3 regions of the Comamonas sp. SY3 genome follow, and region 1 is predicted to be linked to each of the others. Evidence: predicted binding sites of a transcription regulator. Region 1 holds the regulator's gene; each other region holds the start of a gene.
What was found. The regulator FNR, encoded in region 1, switches genes on or off when oxygen is low (the NO sensors DNR and NnrR bind a similar motif). The targets are predictions, from matches to a motif close to TTGATNNNNATCAA.
Positions count from the first base shown of each region.

Region 2: the regulator FNR is predicted to act here: its motif matches at 3,412-3,425, upstream of ACCQ08_RS04080 (universal stress protein).
Region 3: the regulator FNR is predicted to act here: its motif matches at 1,371-1,384, upstream of ACCQ08_RS22200 (OmpW family protein).

Region 1 covers NZ_JBGTYN010000001.1:467,890-473,813, forward strand. The annotation lists cobalamin riboswitch at 62-309, opposite strand; gene ACCQ08_RS02070 (hypothetical protein) at 347-562, shown strand; gene ACCQ08_RS02075 (cell division protein ZapA) at 562-981, shown strand; gene ACCQ08_RS02080 (sulfite exporter TauE/SafE family protein) at 1,429-2,250, shown strand; gene hemN (oxygen-independent coproporphyrinogen III oxidase) at 2,267-3,649, opposite strand; gene fnr (fumarate/nitrate reduction transcriptional regulator Fnr) at 3,799-4,521, shown strand; gene ACCQ08_RS02095 (universal stress protein) at 4,658-5,101, shown strand; gene ACCQ08_RS02100 (malonyl-CoA synthase) at 5,209-5,924, opposite strand, start outside.
Region 2 covers NZ_JBGTYN010000002.1:224,782-230,705, forward strand. The annotation lists gene ACCQ08_RS04065 (peroxiredoxin) at 89-646, opposite strand; gene ACCQ08_RS04070 (tripartite tricarboxylate transporter substrate binding protein) at 887-1,873, shown strand; gene ACCQ08_RS04075 (2OG-Fe dioxygenase family protein) at 1,958-2,707, opposite strand; gene ACCQ08_RS04080 (universal stress protein) at 2,864-3,301, opposite strand; gene ACCQ08_RS04085 (aldo/keto reductase) at 3,500-4,462, shown strand; gene ACCQ08_RS04090 (NAD-dependent deacetylase) at 4,482-5,255, opposite strand; gene ACCQ08_RS04095 (VOC family protein) at 5,439-5,897, shown strand.
Region 3 covers NZ_JBGTYN010000025.1:31,487-37,410, forward strand. The annotation lists gene ACCQ08_RS22195 (DUF808 domain-containing protein) at 277-1,272, shown strand; gene ACCQ08_RS22200 (OmpW family protein) at 1,544-2,155, shown strand; gene ACCQ08_RS22205 (O-acetylhomoserine aminocarboxypropyltransferase/cysteine synthase family protein) at 2,243-3,526, opposite strand; gene ACCQ08_RS22210 (YeiH family protein) at 3,642-4,733, opposite strand; gene ACCQ08_RS22215 (LysR family transcriptional regulator) at 4,898-5,797, shown strand; gene ACCQ08_RS22220 (response regulator transcription factor) at 5,805-5,924, opposite strand, start outside.

The sequences.
Region 1 (5,924 bases):
ACCCCGCGCCAGCCTCCCCGCCGGCAATGGGGAACACGGAAGCTGTGGCAGCACCTGGGCCACGCACCTCCACTATGTTGGCCGGTATCCGGGCTGGCGATGACACAGCACACGCCTTCCCAAACACTTGTTCAAGGTATTCAGTGGCATAGTGGTGGCTGTGGATGGCGCAAAAGCCAACCATCGCTTACCGTTGCGGGGGCAGCGCAGGTTGCGCAAGGCTTGTAGGGCACAAGCAGCGCTCCTGCTTCCCGTTGAACTGCCCCCATGTGAACCACTGGGGCGAGCACCAACGGGTACAATTTTAGCGTTAAACCCATTGCGCACTTAAGAAGACTGTCTCTCTATGGCCACTACGCCTTCTATGGATCTGATGCTTGAGCGGGTGGAAGCACTGCTGAGCCGTCATGAGGCTTTGCAACGCGCCCACGCCCAACTGCAAGAGCAGGTCACCACCCTCACCCAGGAGCGCGACTCCCTCCAATCGCGCCTGACTGCGGCCCGCGCCCGCGTGGACGCACTGATCGAACGCCTGCCCAAGACCTTTGACCAGGACGAATGATGAAACAGCTGGAAGTACACATCATGCAGCAAAGCTATATGCTGGGCTGCCCCGAAGGCCAGGAGGCACGCTTGCTGGCCGCCGTCAAGCATGTGGATGAGGCCATGAGCGGCATCCGCGACGCGGGCAAGATCCGTGGCCGCGAGCGCATTGCCGTGCTGGCGGCGCTCAATGTGGCCTTTGATCTGCTCGACCTGCAAGTGCAAAACAGCCAGTTGAGCCAGACGGCCGATGCATTGCAAGCGCAGGCCGCCGCCCAATCGGCTGCAATGGCCGAGGCCCAGACCCAGCCCGCCGCCGCTGCGCAGGCCAGCCTCGACTGGGATGAGCCCCGTCTGCAATCGGTGCTGCAACGGCTCGATGCGGCACTGGCTCCCGCTCCCTCCCCGGGTGTACAAACGCTGGCCGCCAGCGCCTGACAGCAGCGTGTTAGCAGCCGCTAACACCAAATACTGGCGCCATGCAATGCATTGGCTAAAAATACCGTTCCATGCGTTCTACGAGCTGTGTAGGACGCTATCTTTTTTGACCAATCTCAGCACATTGAATTGCGATTTTGGCGGGTGCAGCAGGTGCGAGCGATTACAATGGAAGCGTTCGCAGCCCTGCTGGACTTTATAGTTCCTTGAACCAATGCTCTACGAGCACGGGCTTGGTACATTACCTATTGAGCGTGATCGTCTCGCGTCAGATGAACCCAACGATAGGTTGCCCTCGCCCACCTGAACCCCCGGTTCAGGATGACGGTCCAGTGGATCCGCTGCGAACACCTGATTTTTTCGGGCAGGCTGCCCAACCTGTCTTCTCCTCTCCGCGACAGCGGGGTTTCAGGCCACCTGTTTCAGGTGGCCTTTTTACTGCGCACCATGGCTGATCCTCTCGTTCTGCTGCCGCTGTCCCTGCTGGGATTGATCGGCGGCTTTCTGGCAGGCCTGCTGGGCATCGGCGGCGGCATGGTGCTGGTGCCCTTCATCACCTATATCCTGGGCACCCAGGGCGTGGCGCCTGAGCTGGCGATCAAGATGGCGATCGCCACGTCGATGGCGACCATCGTGTTCACATCGATGTCCAGCGTCCGCGCCCACCACCAGCATGGTGCCGTGCGCTGGGATCTCGTCAAACGCCTGGCCCCTGGCATCGTGCTGGGCGGCCTGTTGGCCAGCCTGGGCATTTTTGCGGTGCTCAAGGGCAGCTACCTGGGCTTGTTCTTCGGCCTTTTCATTGGCTACTCGGCACTGCGCATGTTCCGCAGGCCCAACAGCCAAGGGACGCGCCCGATGCCTGGCACCGCCGGGCAGCTGGCGGCCGGCGGCGTGATTGGCTGCCTCTCGGGTCTCGTCGGTGCCGGGGGCGCCTTCATCAGCGTGCCCTTCATGACCTGGTGCAGCGTGCCGATGCACAACGCGGTGGCAACCAGCTCGGCGCTGGGCTTTCCGATCGCCGTCACCAATGTCGCAGGCTTCATGGTGGCCGGCCTGCACCTTCAGGGCCTGCCACCGCATTCGCTGGGCTACATCTGGCTGCCGGGCCTGGCCGCCATCGCCACCTGCAGCGTGCTGACCGCACCGCTGGGTGCCCGTGCCGCGCACCGCCTGCCGGTGGCACAGCTCAAGAAGATCTTTGGCGGCATCCTGCTGTGCCTGGCGCTGTACATGCTCTACAAGAGTCTGGCGGCTTGGCAGGTCTGAGACGGGCCACAGCAGGCTAGATGATGCGCGAGAAGCGCGCGCGGTTGCGGTCGGCCTGCAGGTTCTTGTCGAACACCATGGCCACGCCGCGCACAAAGTACCAGCCCAGCTCGGTCACGTTGATCACATCGTCTCGCACGTCCACCAGGCCCTGCGCCTGCAGCTCGCGCAGCTGGGCCAGCTCGGCGGCAAAGTACTGCGCAAAGTCGATCAGCCAGGCCTGCTCCAGCGATTCGATCGCCAGGCTGCCCTGGCACATCAGACCCATGATCACCGCGCGGCGCAGCAGGTCATCGCGCGTCAGCGCCAGCCCGCGCACCACGGGGATCTGGCCCTGGTCGATCAGGTCGTAATACTCCTCCAGCGTCTTGGCATTCTGGCTGTAGGTGGCGCCGATGCGGCCGATGGCCGAGACGCCCAGTGCCAGCAGATCGCAATCGGGCTGCGTGCTATAGCCCTGAAAATTGCGGTGCAGGCGGCCCTGGCGCTTGGCCACCGCCAACGCATCCTCGGGCAGCGCGAAATGGTCCATGCCCACATAGACATAGCCGGCACCCTCCAGCGCGGCCAGCGCTTGGGCCAGCATGGCCAGCTTGTCCGCCGGGCTGGGCAAGTCCTGCACCAGGATGCGGCGCTGGGGCTTGAAGCGCTCGGGCAGATGCGCATAGGCGTAGAGCGCAATGCGGTCAGGCCGCAGCGCATTGACCTGCTCCATCGTGCGGGCGAAGCTGGCCGGGCTTTGCAACGGCAAACCATAGATCAGATCAATATTGATGGATTCAAAGCCGATTGCGCGCGCCTGCTCGACCAGCGCAAACACCTGGTCGGCGGGCTGCTCGCGGTGCACGGCCTTTTGCACCAGCGGGTCGAAATCCTGCACGCCAAAGCTCAGGCGGTTAAAGCCCAGTTGGTAGAGGTGCAGCAGGCGCTCGCGGCTCACGGTGCGCGGGTCGATCTCGATCGAGTACTCGCCGCCCGGCTGCAGATGGAAGCGCTGCTTGACCATATCCATCAGGCGGCTGAGACCCGCATCGCTCAGGAAGGTCGGCGAGCCCCCGCCCAGGTGCAGCTGGCTGATGGTGGACCGGGTGCTGAGGTGGGCGAGCTGCAGATCCAGCTCGCGCTCCAGGTAGTCCAGGTATTCGTCGGCCCGCTCGGCATGCTTGGTGATGATCTTGTTGCAGGCGCAGTAGTAGCACAGCGAGGCACAGAACGGCACATGCACATACAACGACAGCGGCGCCAATCTCCCAGCCAGGCCGTGGCCGCGCTGCACCAGCGCCTGCTTGTACTCATTCGCAGCAAAGGCTTCAACAAATCGGTCTGCGGTAGGATACGACGTGTAACGGGGGCCGGGGACGTCAAAACGGCGCAGCAGTTCGGGGGTCAGGGAAATCATGGGCTTTATCCTTGCGGACCCCCAATGTGCCCCAAGGCTTGCCACCCGTCCTTGATATACATCAAGAACCCATTTGGCGCCTGCACGCACAATAGGCGCATACATGGAACGCCGTTCCTACACGAATATTTGTTCACGGGTATTGATACATGACATCCAACTCCATCAAAGTGGCGTGCTCCAACTGCAATCTGCGCGAGCTGTGCATGCCCGTGGGTCTGTCGGCCGAACAAATGGAGCGTATCGACGAGATCGTTGCCACCCGTCGCAAGATCAAGCGAGGCAGTGCGCTGTTCCGCAATGGCGAGACGTTCACCTCGCTGTATGCGATTCGCACCGGCTTCTTCAAGACCAGCATCGCCACAGAAGACGGGCGTGACCAGGTCACCGGTTTTCAGATGGCGGGCGAGATCATCGGCCTGGACGGCATCGTCAACGACCGCCACTCCTGCGACGCGATTGCGCTGGAAGATGCCGAGGTCTGCGTGATGCCCTACTCGACACTCGAGGACCTGTCGCGCGAAGTGACCGCCTTGCAGCACCATGTGCACAAGGTCATGAGCCGCGAGATCGTGCGCGAGCACGGCGTGATGCTGCTGCTGGGCAGCATGCGTGCCGAAGAGCGTCTGGCCGCCTTCCTGCTGAACCTGGTGCAGCGGCTGCACGCCCGGGGCTTTTCGCAGCATGAACTGATCCTGCGCATGACCCGCGAGGAAATCGGCAGCTACCTGGGCCTGAAACTCGAAACGGTGAGCCGCACCTTCTCCAAGTTTGCCGAGGAGAACATCATCGAGGTCAAGCAGCGCCATGTGCGCATTCTCGACACCGACAAGCTCCAGGGTCTGATCAACACCCAGGCCTGCTCGGCCTGAAAAGTGCAGGCCCGAGACACGAACGCGGCCTGATCCGACATCGTTCCGCGCGATAAGCGGCGATGCTTGGAGATGAAACCAGGGCAAGGCAGCAGCCTGTGGCCCTGTCCAGAGTCTGACCCGAAAGGAGCCTGTCATGTACCAACATATCCTGCTTGCCACCGATGGCTCTGAGCTGTCCGAGAAAGCGGTCCGCCATGCGCTGGCGCTGGCCAAGCTGAGCCATGCCACCGTCACCGCCGTCAATATCTCGCCGAACTACCCGCGCAGCTACTTTGAAGGCAGCACGATGCAGAACCCCGATGACATCGCACGCATCGAAGAAGGCTGGCAGCGCGCTGCGCAGAGCGTGGTGGACAAGGTCGTGGCCGAAGGGGCCGCAACGGGCGTGCCGATCAAGACCTTGGTGATCAAGTCCGACCTGATTGCCGAAGCCTTGCTGGAGACGGCCAAGAAGGAAAACTGCGATCTGATTGTGATGGCCTCGCACGGCTACCGTGGCCTGAAGCGTTTGCTGCTGGGCAGCGAAACCCAGCATGTGCTGACCCATGCGACGATACCGGTGCTGGTGCTGCGCTGACCGCCGCATAACTTCAACCCCGATAAAAAACCCTCGCTTGCGGCAGCGGATGCGCTGCAACAAGCGAGGGTTTTGTCATGGCGGCTCCAAACCGCCTCTGCAGGGCATTAGCCCTTGAACAGGCCCTGGTACTGGTCGCGCAACAGGTTCTTCTGCACCTTGCCCATGGTGTTGCGGGGCAGCTCGGCCACGACAAAGCAGCGCTTGGGAATCTTGAAGTTGGCCAGCTGCTTCTTGAGGGTCGCAATGATGGCTTCGGCGTCCAGTTGCTGGCCTGCCTTGGCTATGACCACCGCCACACCGACCTCGCCAAAATCGGGGTGGGGCACGCCAACCAGCGCGCTTTCGGCAACGCCCGGCAGCTCGTTGATGAAGCCTTCGATCTCGGCCGGGTAGACGTTGTAGCCGCCGGAGATGATCAAATCCTTGCTGCGGCCCACAATGGTCACATAGCCACGCGCATCGATCTTGCCGACATCGCCGGTCTTGAACCAGCCGTCAGCGGTGAACTCCTGGGCGGTCTTCTCGGGCATGCGCCAGTAACCGCTGAACACATTGGGGCCTTGTACCTGGATATGGCCGATCTCGTCGGCGCCCAGTGCCTGGCCATCATCGCCCTGCACCCGCACGCCCACACCCGGCAGCGCAAAGCCCACCGTGCCGCCCCGGCGCTCATCCTGGCCGCCATGGCGGGCATCGGCCTGGTAGGGGTTGGAGACCAGCATGATGGTCTCGCTCATGCCATAACGCTCCAGGATGGTGTGGCCGGTGCGGGTCTGCCATTCGCGGAAGGTCTCGATCAGCAACGGCGCCGACCCCGAGA
Region 2 (5,924 bases), on a different contig from region 1:
CGATCATAGGCGATAGATGCCAGCATGGGCAGTGTTCAGCAGCATGCCGGCAGCGCCAAGCATGGCCGCCGCCCGCTGCTGCAGCAGCTCAGGACTTCTGGCGCGCTTTCCAGTCCTGCACCGCCTTCAAGGTCTGCTGCACGTGTTCGAGCGGATCGCTGCCCTCATGCGCATAGATCACCTTGCCGTCCGGAGCGATTACATAGGAAATGCGCGATGCCGTTCCGGGCCGTGCGGCCGAGCCCGCGTCATAGGCCTTGATGGCCTTGGCATCGGGATCGGACGCAACGCTGAACTGGTCGCGGCAGGCTTCGCTGGAGAAGCGCTGCATCGTCGCGATGTCATCGTGCGAGATGCCGACGACCTGGGCACCGGATGCCGCAAAAGCAGGCGTGGCTTCGGCAAACGCATGGGCCTCGATGGTGCAGCCCTGGCTGAAGGCCTTGGGGAAGAAGTACAGGACCACGGGGCCGCGCTTCAAGGCGTCGGCCATGTCAAAACGCTGCACCTTGCCGGCCAATGCCGACTGGGTGCTGAAGAGCGGCGCCTGGGCGCCAACGGCCAGCGCCGCATGGCTGGGCAGGCTGACCAAGGCCGCACAGCCCATGACCACCGAGGCCAGCGCCCCCACGAGTTTTGCTTTCATAGTCGATCCTTCTGTTGTCACTGTTGTCATCTGCATACGCCCAAGGCGGGGCTGTCAGCCGCTTGTCATGTTTTGCATGCTGCAACCTGCCTGCGCAACATCGCCCAACACCACAGCCCCTAGAATATGCCACCTGGCGTGATGGCATGCATCATCACCCCTTTGACCGTTTATGCAACTACCTCCTTGGCCGCCTCTGCGAAAGCCATGCGAAGGTGTCACTCTCAAGGAGACAACACAATGATGAAACAGATTCTGCAATGCGCCGCCGTGGCCCTTACGGTGGGTGCAGCATCGGGTGCCATGGCCCAGGGCCCGGGGGCAGACTACCCCGGCAGCAAGCCCGTACGCATGGTCGTGCCCTTTCCGCCAGGCGGCGGCACCGATATCCTCGCGCGCATCATTGCACAAAAGCTCAGCGAGCAGAACCACTGGACCGTGGTGGCGGACAACCGTGCGGGCGCCGGCGGCACCATCGGTATCAGCGAAGTGGCCAAGGCCCAGCCCAGCGGCTATGACATCGTCATGGGCCAGAAGGACAATGTGGTGCTGGGCTACTACCTGTACAAGGGCCTGCCCTGGAACCCCGGCAAGGACCTGACGCCCATTGCCCATGTGGCCTATTCGCCGGTGATCATCGCCACGTCGGAAAACAGCAAATTCAAGACCTTGAACGATGTGATCGCCGCAGCCAAGGCCGATCCCGGCAAGATCACCTACGGCTCTCCCGGCAATGGCACGAGCATCCACATCGCCGGCGTGCTGTTTGAGAAGGCGGCCGGCGTCAAGCTGACCCATGTGCCTTACAAGGGCTCCAACCCCGCGCTGCTCGACACCTTGTCCGGCAATGTCGACCTGCTGGTCTCTTCGGTGCCCTCGGCCATCGGTCAGATCAAGGCTGGCAAACTGCGTCCGCTGGCCGTCACCTCGGCCAAGCGCAGCACGTCGCTGCCGGATGTGCCCACCGTCGCCGAGCTGGGCATGAAAGGCTTTGATGTGAGCACCTGGTATGGCCTGTTTGGCCCCAAGAACCTGCCCGCCCCCATCGTCAGCAAGCTCAACACCGAGGTGAACAAGCTGCTGGGCCAGAAGGAAGTGCAGGATTCCATCCTGGCCCAGGGCGCCGAGCCGCAAGCCATGTCGGTGTCTGACTTTGACAAGTTCTTCCACAAAGACTTCCAGGATGCCAAGGCCATCGTCGAAGCCTCCGGCGCGACCATCCAGTAACCCGAAGGCTTCGGCACGACAAGGGCACCTTGCAGGTGCCCTTTTTTTGTGGCCACGCCCAGTGGCCCACGGCGATGCAGGCGCTCAGGCGCCGTCGCCCTGGAATGCCTCGCGCCGCAGGGTCACCACCAGCGTGTCGCGGTGGCCGGCAGCCTCGCCCAGGGGCTGGATCGGCGTGCTCTCATGGATCATGCGGGCATCATCGAGCAGCATCAGCGACCAGGGCTCCGTCAACGTAAAGCGCAGGCCTTGCGGGCCCTGCGCATCAAACACCCGGGTCTCCCCGCCTTTGATGCCTTCGCGTGCCACCAGAAACACCGCCACCAGGTCCACGCCATCGCGGTGCGCGCCTTCGGGGGTGGGCCGGCCAATGCCTTCGGCGGTGTCGATGCGGAACTGGTGGGCCTCGGTGTACCAACGCGCATGTTCAGCGCTGGGAAACAGCGCCTGCGCCGTGTGCCCCAGCGCCCGCATGATCTGGCTCCATGCCGGCAGCGCCTGCGTGGTGTCCGTCACCGGTTCAAACCAGCGCTGCATGCCGCCATGCAAGGCGTTGTATTCCACCGGCTGCCAGTGGGCACGGTGGGCCACCGCCTGCACCTGGTCATCCTGCACCACATAGCAGGAATGGCGGCGCTTGCGGTACCGGCCGCCATCCTTGAGGTACGCATCGTGGGGCATTGCCTCCCAGTGGCCGCTGAGCGCCGCCAGCTCCTCTGGCTGGCAGGCGGCCCACTGTGCAACCGCTGCGGGGCTCAGCACCGCATAACCATAGGCGCGCAAGGTGCCGTCTACTGTGTCGGCATCGCAATAGGGAGGGGGAAAGGACTGCATGTAAAACTCCGTCAAGCGGGCGAGCTTACGGCGGTCTCAAAAGCATTGCGTGCTACACAACTTTGGGCAGCGCCGCAGCACTGCCCGCTGGCATCCCGTGGCACGCGCATGGGGCCCGGTTCGCGCCATCCCTGTCGCCGGGCGGCGCGCGCGGTCTTACTGGCGCACGACCAGCACCGGGATCAGGCTGTCGCTCAGCACCCGCTGGGTCACGCTGCCCAGCACCAGCTTTTCCAGGCCCTTGCGGCCATGCGACCCCATGACGATCAGGTCGGCACCGGTGGTTTTGACGGCTTCCATCACACCGTCGTGTACGGAGTGGCCTTCGCCCATCACGGTGTCGACGGGGATGCCCGCTTGCTCCATCGCGGATTTGACGGCGTCGAGCGCGGTGTGCGCATCGGCCGTGGCGGCCGACAGGTACTGCGCCTGGCCATAGGCAAAGTCGGCGCCCACGCCGGTAAAGGGATAAGGATCGATCACATAGACCGCCGTGACCTGGCTGCCAAAGGCCTTGGCAAGACCGGCGGCCTTGTTGACTGCGAGCATGGAGGTGGCAGACCCATCGACCGGCACCAGAATATGTTTGAACATAGTGTCACTCCTTTTAGTTGTTCCATGCATAACTTACTCTAAAACGCATGCCCCGGCAAACGGACGCGCACCCGGTTGCGCAGCAGCGCCCTGCGGTGGTTGCGCGGGGTTTGCGCTGCATCAAATGGTGGCCGGGCCCGTTGCCCGCGCCGCATAATGTCTGCTCCGCCCTGCTGGGCACCTACGCCTCTTGAAACCATGACAACACCGCTGCGCTCTCTTGGTCGATCCCCGCTGCAGGTCTCTTCTCTGTGCCTGGGTGGCAATGTATTTGGCTGGACGGCCGACGAGGCCACCAGTTTCAGGCTGCTGGACGCCTGGCTGGATGCCGGCATGAACTTTGTCGATACCGCTGACGTGTACTCGCGCTGGGCGCCAGGCCACAGCGGTGGCGAGTCCGAGCGCGTGCTGGGCAAATGGCTGCGCAGCACGGGCAAACGCGCGCAAGTGGTGCTGGCGACCAAGGTCGGCAAGGACATGGGCGATGGCAAGGTCGGCCTGCGCCCGGAGTACATTCGCCAGGCGGTCGATGCCTCACTGCAGCGCCTGCAGACCGACTACATCGACCTCTACCAATCGCATGACGACGACGCGCAGGTGCCGCTGGCCGATGTGATGGGCACCTTTGGCGAGCTGATCGCCGAAGGCAAGGTGCGGGCGGTAGGTGCCAGCAACTACAGCGCTGCACGGCTGGCAGCGGCGCTGCAGACCAGCGAACAGCATGGTCTGGCCCGCTATGAGAGTCTGCAGCCGCTCTACAACCTCTACGACCGTGCCGTGTTCGAGAAAGAGCTGCAGCCGCTGTGCGTTGCGCATGGCGTAGGCGTCATCAATTTCTACAGCCTGGCCGCCGGCTTTTTGACCGGCAAATACCGCAAGGCCGAAGATGCCAGCAAAAGCCCGCGCGGCGCCAAGACCACCCAGCTCTACCTCAATGACCGGGGCCTGCGTATTCTGGCCGCGCTGGAACAGGTCAGCGCCCGTGTCGCTGCACCGATGGGCGAAGTGGCTGTGGCCTGGGTCATGCGCCAGCCGGCCATTGCATCGCCGATTGCCAGTGCCAGCAACCTGGAGCAGCTGCAGTCGCTGATCCGCGCCAGCCAGTTGCAGCTGGATGCCGATGCCATGGCCACGCTCAACGCCGCCAGCGCCGAGGCTTGAAGCCCCTGGGCTAGACAGGCTAGGCCAGCAGAGCCGGCAAAATCTGCGCCGAAGGCAGGCGCCAGCACTGGTCAGCCACGCTGTCCAGTTCGGTGGGCTCGGGGTTGATGACCACCACATGGGCGCCACCGCGGGCCGCAATATGGGCCAGGCCAGCCGCAGGGTACACATGGCCGGAGGTGCCAATCACCAGCATCAGGTCACAGCCCTTGGCCGCATCTTGCGCCTGCTGCAGCTCGGCCTGTGGCAGAGCTTCGCCAAACCAGACGACACCCGGGCGCAGGTAGTTGCCGCAACCAGGGCACTGCGGCGGCGCATCGCCTTCGGTGAAATGGGCATCGCAACAGGCCTTGGGCGGCAGCAGCCAGCGGTTGTCCATCAGGTTGCCGTGCAGGCACAGCACCGGCCTGCTGCCGGCACGTTGGTGCAGGCCATCCACATTCTGTGTGACCAGGGTCATCCGATCAGGATGGCGCGCCTGCCATTGCGCCAGCGCCACATGGCCGGCATTGGGCATCACCCGGCCGATGAGATCACGGCGGTACTGGTACCAGTCCCAGACCCGCTGCGGATGGGCCAGAAAACCCGCCTCGCTGGCCATCTCCTCCGGGCTGAACTGGGCCCAGTAACCCGTCTGCGCATCCCGAAACGTGGGAACACCCGACTCGGCACTCGCCCCCGCGCCCGTCAGCACCAGCACATGCCGCGCGTTTTGCAAGCGCTGTCGCAGGCTGGCAATTTCTGTATCAGCAATAGGCGGGCCTGCGGGCGCATGCAAGGAGTCAAAAGTCATATATGCCAAGTCAAATTCGGAGTGCCCAGCATACGGCAAGCCGCAAGCACTGCCGCCGCACTGCGGCTTGGTGTTGGCTGCCACCGCAACGCGACTTACATTCTGAAACGGCCGCTGCCATTTGGTGATGGACAGATGCCCGCGCTGGCGCCCAGAATGGCTGACCATAACAAGGAGACAAAGATGCAATTCATTCCCTATCTGAACTTCGATGGCCATTGTGCCGAGGCCATGGCTTTTTACGCCCAGCTGTTTGGCGGCCAGATCATGCACCAGATGCGCTTTAGCGACATGCCGCCCAGCGAGGGCATGCCGCCGCTTCCGCCTGAAGCGCAATCCCGGCTGATGCACGCGCATCTGCAGGTGGGCAGCCAGGCCATCATGGCCTCGGACACGATGCCTGCAGTGCCAGGCGGCGGTCCCGAGACCTGTGGTGGCGGCTATGTCAAACCCCAGGGCATGTGGGTGTCCATCGGTGTGGATTCCGCAGCCGATGGCCAGCGCATCTTCAACGGCCTGGCGGACGGTGGCCAGGTCGCGATGCCATTCTCCGCCACCTTCTGGTCACCGGGCTTTGGCATGGTGACCGACCGTTTTGGCACGCCGTGGATGGTGAACGTCCAAACGCAGCCCGCTGCCTGATCCCGCTGTCTGAGGCCCAACCACCGA
Region 3 (5,924 bases), on a different contig from region 1:
CAAGCTGCGCTGGTATCAGAAGCGGGCAGGAGCACGCTTACGGTCACGTTCGTCTTCAGGCCAAATAGCAAACACTTCAGTCATTTCAGTCCTTTCACCTTTCTGGTGTAGATGGGTGTACAACGGGCCGCGCGCTGAGGTGGTTGACAAGGCCTGCATAAAGTTTTGTGAACAACCTCCAACAAAACGTAGAAATCACCGTTTTACGGGGCTTGAGACGGCATTGCATTGTGAAATCGCTATGATTTGCCACCGAATTTAGACAGGGAGTGCGTAATGGCTGGTGCTGGTTTATTGATGTTGCTCGATGATATTGCGACCTTGCTTGACGATGTGGCGCTGATGACCAAGACGGCTGCGGGCAAGAGCACGGCCATCCTGGACGATGTGGCCACGCAGACCAAGGTGGCGGTGCAAAAGACGGCGGGGGTGCTGGGCGATGACCTGGCGCTGAATGCCGAGCAGGTAACCGGCGTCAAGGCCAACCGGGAGTTGCCGGTGGTCTGGGCGGTGGCCAAGGGCTCACTGAAGAACAAGGCCATTCTGGTGCCGGCAGCGTTGCTGATCAGTGCTTTTGCGCCCTGGCTGATCACGCCGCTGTTGATGATTGGCGGCGCTTTCCTGTGTTTTGAGGGGGTGGAGAAGGTGCTCAGCCTGTTCCACAAGCCCAAGCACACCCATGACGCCGTCAAGGAGTCAGAGCAGGCTGCACAAATGGGTGTAGCCCCTTCGTCGGTCAAGGCCGCCAACGAGAAGAACATGGACCCGGTGGCCTATGAAAAGGCCAAGGTGGCGGGTGCCGTCCGGACCGATTTCATTCTGTCGGCCGAGATCATGGCGATTGCGCTGGGCACCGTCGCCAGCAAGCCGATTGCCGAGCAGTTGGTGGTGTTGGTCGCTGTGGCGCTGGCGATCACCGTGTTTGTCTACGGCCTGGTGGCCGGCATTGTGCGCATGGACGATGTGGGCATGTGGCTGATGCGCAAGACCAGTGCCGCCGCAAAGGCGTTTGGCCGGGGCCTGATCGCTTTTACGCCCTGGCTGATGCGCGGTTTGTCAATTGTGGGTACGGCTGCGATGTTCATGGTGGGCGGCAGCTTGCTGGTGCATGGCATCGGCCCGATCGAGCACTGGCTGCAGAGCACGGTCACGCCGATGGGCGGCGTGGTGGCCCTGCTGGCACCGACGCTGGTGCATGTGGCCGTCGGCGCGGCCATTGGTGGCCTGGTGGTGCTGGCGGTGGAGGCCTGGCACAAGCTGCGCGGGCACTGACCAGCAGCAGCGCCGCATCGTTGGGATGCGGCTGCAGTAAGACCTCAAGGCGGCATCGCAACAGCGGGCCGCCTTTTTTCATGGCATGTTTTGTCTCGTTGATCTGGGTCAGGGCCGCCTGGCGCGCAGAGGAAGAAGATGCAGGGCATGGACAGCAGGCAGATCTGCCACCCACCTATCCGGCGCTTGGCGCTGGCCGGGCATGCAGATGCTGGCTCGTTTCAGCTACTTTTCAATCCATGCGAGCAAGATCGCAGCGAGGGCAATGATGATGAAAAAGATGATGTTGGCAGCGGCGGCTGTATGTGCAATGGCGTCGGGCGCCGCGATGGCGCAGGAGGCGCAAAGCCCCTGGCAAGTGCGTTTGCGTGCGGTGCACCTGGACAGCGCCAACAAGGACTCCACCGGCCTGGGTCTGTCGATCAATGACAAGACCATTCCCGAAGTGGATGTGACCTACTTCTTCACGCCCAACATCGCGGCCGAGCTGGTGCTGACCTACCCGCAAAAGCACGACCTGCGCTCTGACGGCGCCAAGATCGGCACGCTCAAGCACCTGCCGCCCAGCCTGCTGGCGCAGTACCACTTCACCAACATGGGCGCGTTCAAGCCCTATCTGGGCGCTGGTGTGAACTACACGCGCTTCTCGAACGTGAACTTCGCACCGGCGGTTGAGGCCGCGCTCGATCCATCGATCAAGAAGAACAGCTTTGGCGCCGCACTGCAGATCGGCTTTGACTACATGCTCGACAAGAACTGGTCGATCAACGTGGATGTGAAGAAGGTCTACATCAAGACCGATGTGCGCTCGGCGGGCACCAAGGTGGGAACCTTCAAGGTCGATCCTTGGCTGCTGGGTGTCGGTGTGGGCTACCGCTTCTAAACGGGGTCTGAAGCCGACCACGGATCAAAGAGCACTGTGATTGAGCCGCTTGTTGCAAGCGGCTCTTTTTTTGCGTGCGACGGCCCCTCAGACCTTGGCCAGCGCCTGCTCCAGATCGGCCAGCAGGTCATCGACATGCTCGATGCCGACGGACAGACGCACCATGCCTTCGCTGACGCCGGCCTTCTCCAGCTCGCCACTGTCGAGCTGGCGGTGGGTGGTCGAGGCCGGGTGCGTGGCCAGTGATTTGGCATCGCCAATATTGACCAGGCGCGTGAACAGCTGCAAAGCATCCAGAAAGCGGGCGCCTGCGGCACGGCCTTCGCCATCGGCGGCCTGGAGGCTGAACGACAAAATACCCGAGGCGCGGCCGCCCGACTGCTTTTGCAGAATGGCATGGTCCGGGTGGTCTGGCAGGCCCGCATAGCGCACCCAGGCGACCTTGGGGTGCTTTTGCAGGGTCTCGGCAATCTTCTGGGTGTTCTCGCAAATGCGGTCCATGCGCAGCGCCAGTGTTTCGATGCCTTGCAGGATCTGGAACGCGTTCTGCGGCGAGATGGCCGCGCCCATATTGCGCAGCGGCACCACGCGCGCGCGGCCGATGTAGGCCGCAGGGCCCAGCGCTTCGGTATAGACCACGCCGTGGTAGCTCACATCGGGTTCGTTGAGGCGCTTGAAACGCGCCTTGTGCTCCGCCCAGGGGAAGGTGCCGCTGTCGACAATGGCGCCACCGACGCTGGTGCCATGGCCGCCGAGGTACTTGGTGAGCGAGTGCACGACGATGTCGGCGCCATGCTCGATGGGGCGCAGCAGGTAGGGCGATGGCACGGTGTTGTCGACGATCAGCGGCACGCCATGGCGGTGGGCCACATCGGCCAGCGCGCGGATGTCGGTGACATTGCCCAGCGGGTTGCCGATGGACTCGATGAACACGGCCTTGGTCTTGTCGTCGATCAGTGCGCCAAAGCTGGCCGGGTCACGCGGATCGGCAAAGCGCACCTCGATGCCTTGCTGCGGAAAGGTGTGGGCAAACAGGTTGTAGGTGCCGCCATACAAGGTGCTGGCCGAGACGATGTTGTCGCCCGCTTCGGCCAAGGTCTGGATGGCTGCGGTGATCGCTGCCATGCCCGAGGCCAGTGCCAGCGCGGCAATGCCGCCTTCCAGCGCGGCCACGCGCTTTTCCAGCACATCGGTGGTCGGGTTCATGATGCGGGTGTAGATATTGCCCGGCACCTTCAGGTCAAACAGGTCGGCGCCATGCTGCGCGCTGTCAAAGGCGTAGGCCACCGTTTGGTAGATGGGCACGGCCGCAGCCTTGGTGGTCAGGTCGGGCGAATAGCCTGCGTGAACGGCCAATGTCTCGATGCGCATGGTGTTGGAATCCTTTTTGTGGGCAGAAATATGCCTCCCGGTTGTAGCAGTTTTGTGCGGCAGACCAACGATTTTTTGGGTATGAGCTTATGAGCGCTCAGCGCCATCAACACGCTCAGAGCCAAGTATTGACCGCCAGCCCGCCCAGCACCAGCCAGACAAACAGCACCAGCCCCAGCAGCAAGGGCTTGATGCCCGCAGCCCGCACGGCGCGCACATGGGTGGTGAGCCCCAGGCCGGCCATCGCCATCGTCAGCAAGGCGTTGTCCCACTGCACACCGATGGCGAGCGCCTGCGCAGGGATGACGCCCAGCGAATGGATGCCCGCGACTGCGACAAAGCCCAACGCAAACCAGGGAATGGTGATCTGGCGGGCCTGCACGGCGCCACCGGCTGCCGGCTGCCGGACCGCTGCAGCGCTGCCAGGGCGCCTGGCCAGCCACAGCGACAGCGCGATCAGAAACGGGGCCAGCATCATCACCCGCACCATCTTGGCGACCACGGCAGTATCGGCCGCGCTGCTGCTGACGGCGCCGCCAGCCGCCACGACCTGGGCGACCTCGTGCACCGTCGAGCCGACCCAGAGGCCATAGCCGGCCTCGGTCATCTGCAGACTGGGTGCGAGCCATTGGTAGAGCACGGGGTACAGAAAGGTGCCCACCGTGCCAAAGACCACCACGGTGGCAATCGCGACCGCCACATCATCGGCACGCGCCTTGGCCACCGGAGCCGTGGCCAGCACGGCCGCTGCGCCGCAGATGGCGCTGCCTGCGCCCACCAGCATGCTGGTGCGTGCATCCAGCCCCAGCCAGCGCCGGCCCAGCCATTGCGCCAGCACAAAGGTGCTGATGAGCATCAGCGCATCGGTCAGCACTCCGGCCAGGCCCACGGCGGCGATGTCCTGGAAGGTCAGGCGCAGGCCATAGAGGATGATGCCCAGGCGCAGCAGCTGCTGCTTGGACAGCCCGACCCCCGCTGCCGCCGGCGCCTGTACCGCGCCATAGACGGTATTGCCCACCAGCATGCCGATGACGATGGCCACCGTAAGCGCGCTCAGCCCATGGCTGCTAAACCAGGGCAGTGCCGCCAGCCCGCTGGCCAGCCAGGCAATGGCCGCGCACAGCAGCAGGCCGGGCGCCAGGCGTCTGGCGGTATCGAGCCAGTGGCCGTGGCGCAGCCGGGGGAGGGGGAGGTGGGCGAGTGACATGGGCGGTTCCAGAGGCCCAGGCAGGGCCGGAAGCGGCAGGCTGCTGGGCGGTATGGGGTCACTATAGAAATTCTTCTTATATCTGTATAACGGATTGTTTGATTAAGTTCTATCGATAAAATAGGTAGATATAGGCCCATCAACCGACCGAGTTTCTGTTCACCATGCTCCATCTCAGCCTGCGCCAGTGGGAGGTTTTCTGCGCCATTGCCCATAGCGGCAGTACCGTCGCTGCGGCGCGGACCATCGGCCTGTCGCAGTCGGCGGTCAGTGCCGCCCTGCAGCAGCTGGAGGCAGGCCTGGGCGCGCAGCTGTTTGCGCGCAGCGGCAAGCGCCTGGTGCTCAACGACCTGGGCCGCAGCCTGTGGCCGCAAGCACAGGCCTTGCTGGAGCTGGCCTTGCAGCTGGAGCAGGCCACCCAGCACAGCGAGCCCATGGCGCCCGTGGTGCTGCGGCTGGCGGCCAGCACCACCATTGCCAACCATGTGCTGCCGGCCATCCTGGCGGACTTCATGCAGCGCTATGCCCAGGTGCAGTTTGAGGTGGTGATCGGCAATACCCGCGAGGTGGCCGAGGCGGTCAGCGAGGCCAGTGTGGACCTGGGCTTTATCGAAGGGGTGAGCCACTGGCCGGCACTGGAGGTCCAGCCCTGGCGCGAGGATGAGCTGGTGCTGATTGCCGCGCCTGGCCATGCGCTGGTGGCGGCAGCAGGCCACGGCCCTGTCAGCGCGCAGCAGCTGGGCGCCTGCCGTTGGCTGTTGCGTGAGGAGGGGTCGGGCACGCGCGAGGCCGTGGAGTTCAGCGTGCTCTCCCAGTTGCGGGAATGGCCGATTGCGGCGGTGCTGGGCAGCTCGGAGGCGATCTGCACCGCCGTTGCGCGGGGGGCGGGCATCAGTTGTCTGTCGCGGGTGATTGCCCAGCCCTGGATCGACCGGGGCGAGCTGGCCGTGTTGCACAGCCTGTTGCCGCCGATGCGGCGGCAGTTCTCGCTGTTGCAGCGCCAGGGCAAGCAGCGCTCACCGGTATTGCAGGCGCTGGTGCAGGCCTGTGAGGACGCTGCCTGAGCGCTGTTCAACGGACGTGGTGCTTTTCCAGCTTGCGGGCCAGGGTGCGGCGGTGCATGCCCAGGCGGCGTGCGGTTTCGGAGATGTTGAAGCCGGTCTCGGCCAGGGTCTCGTGGATCTTCTCCCA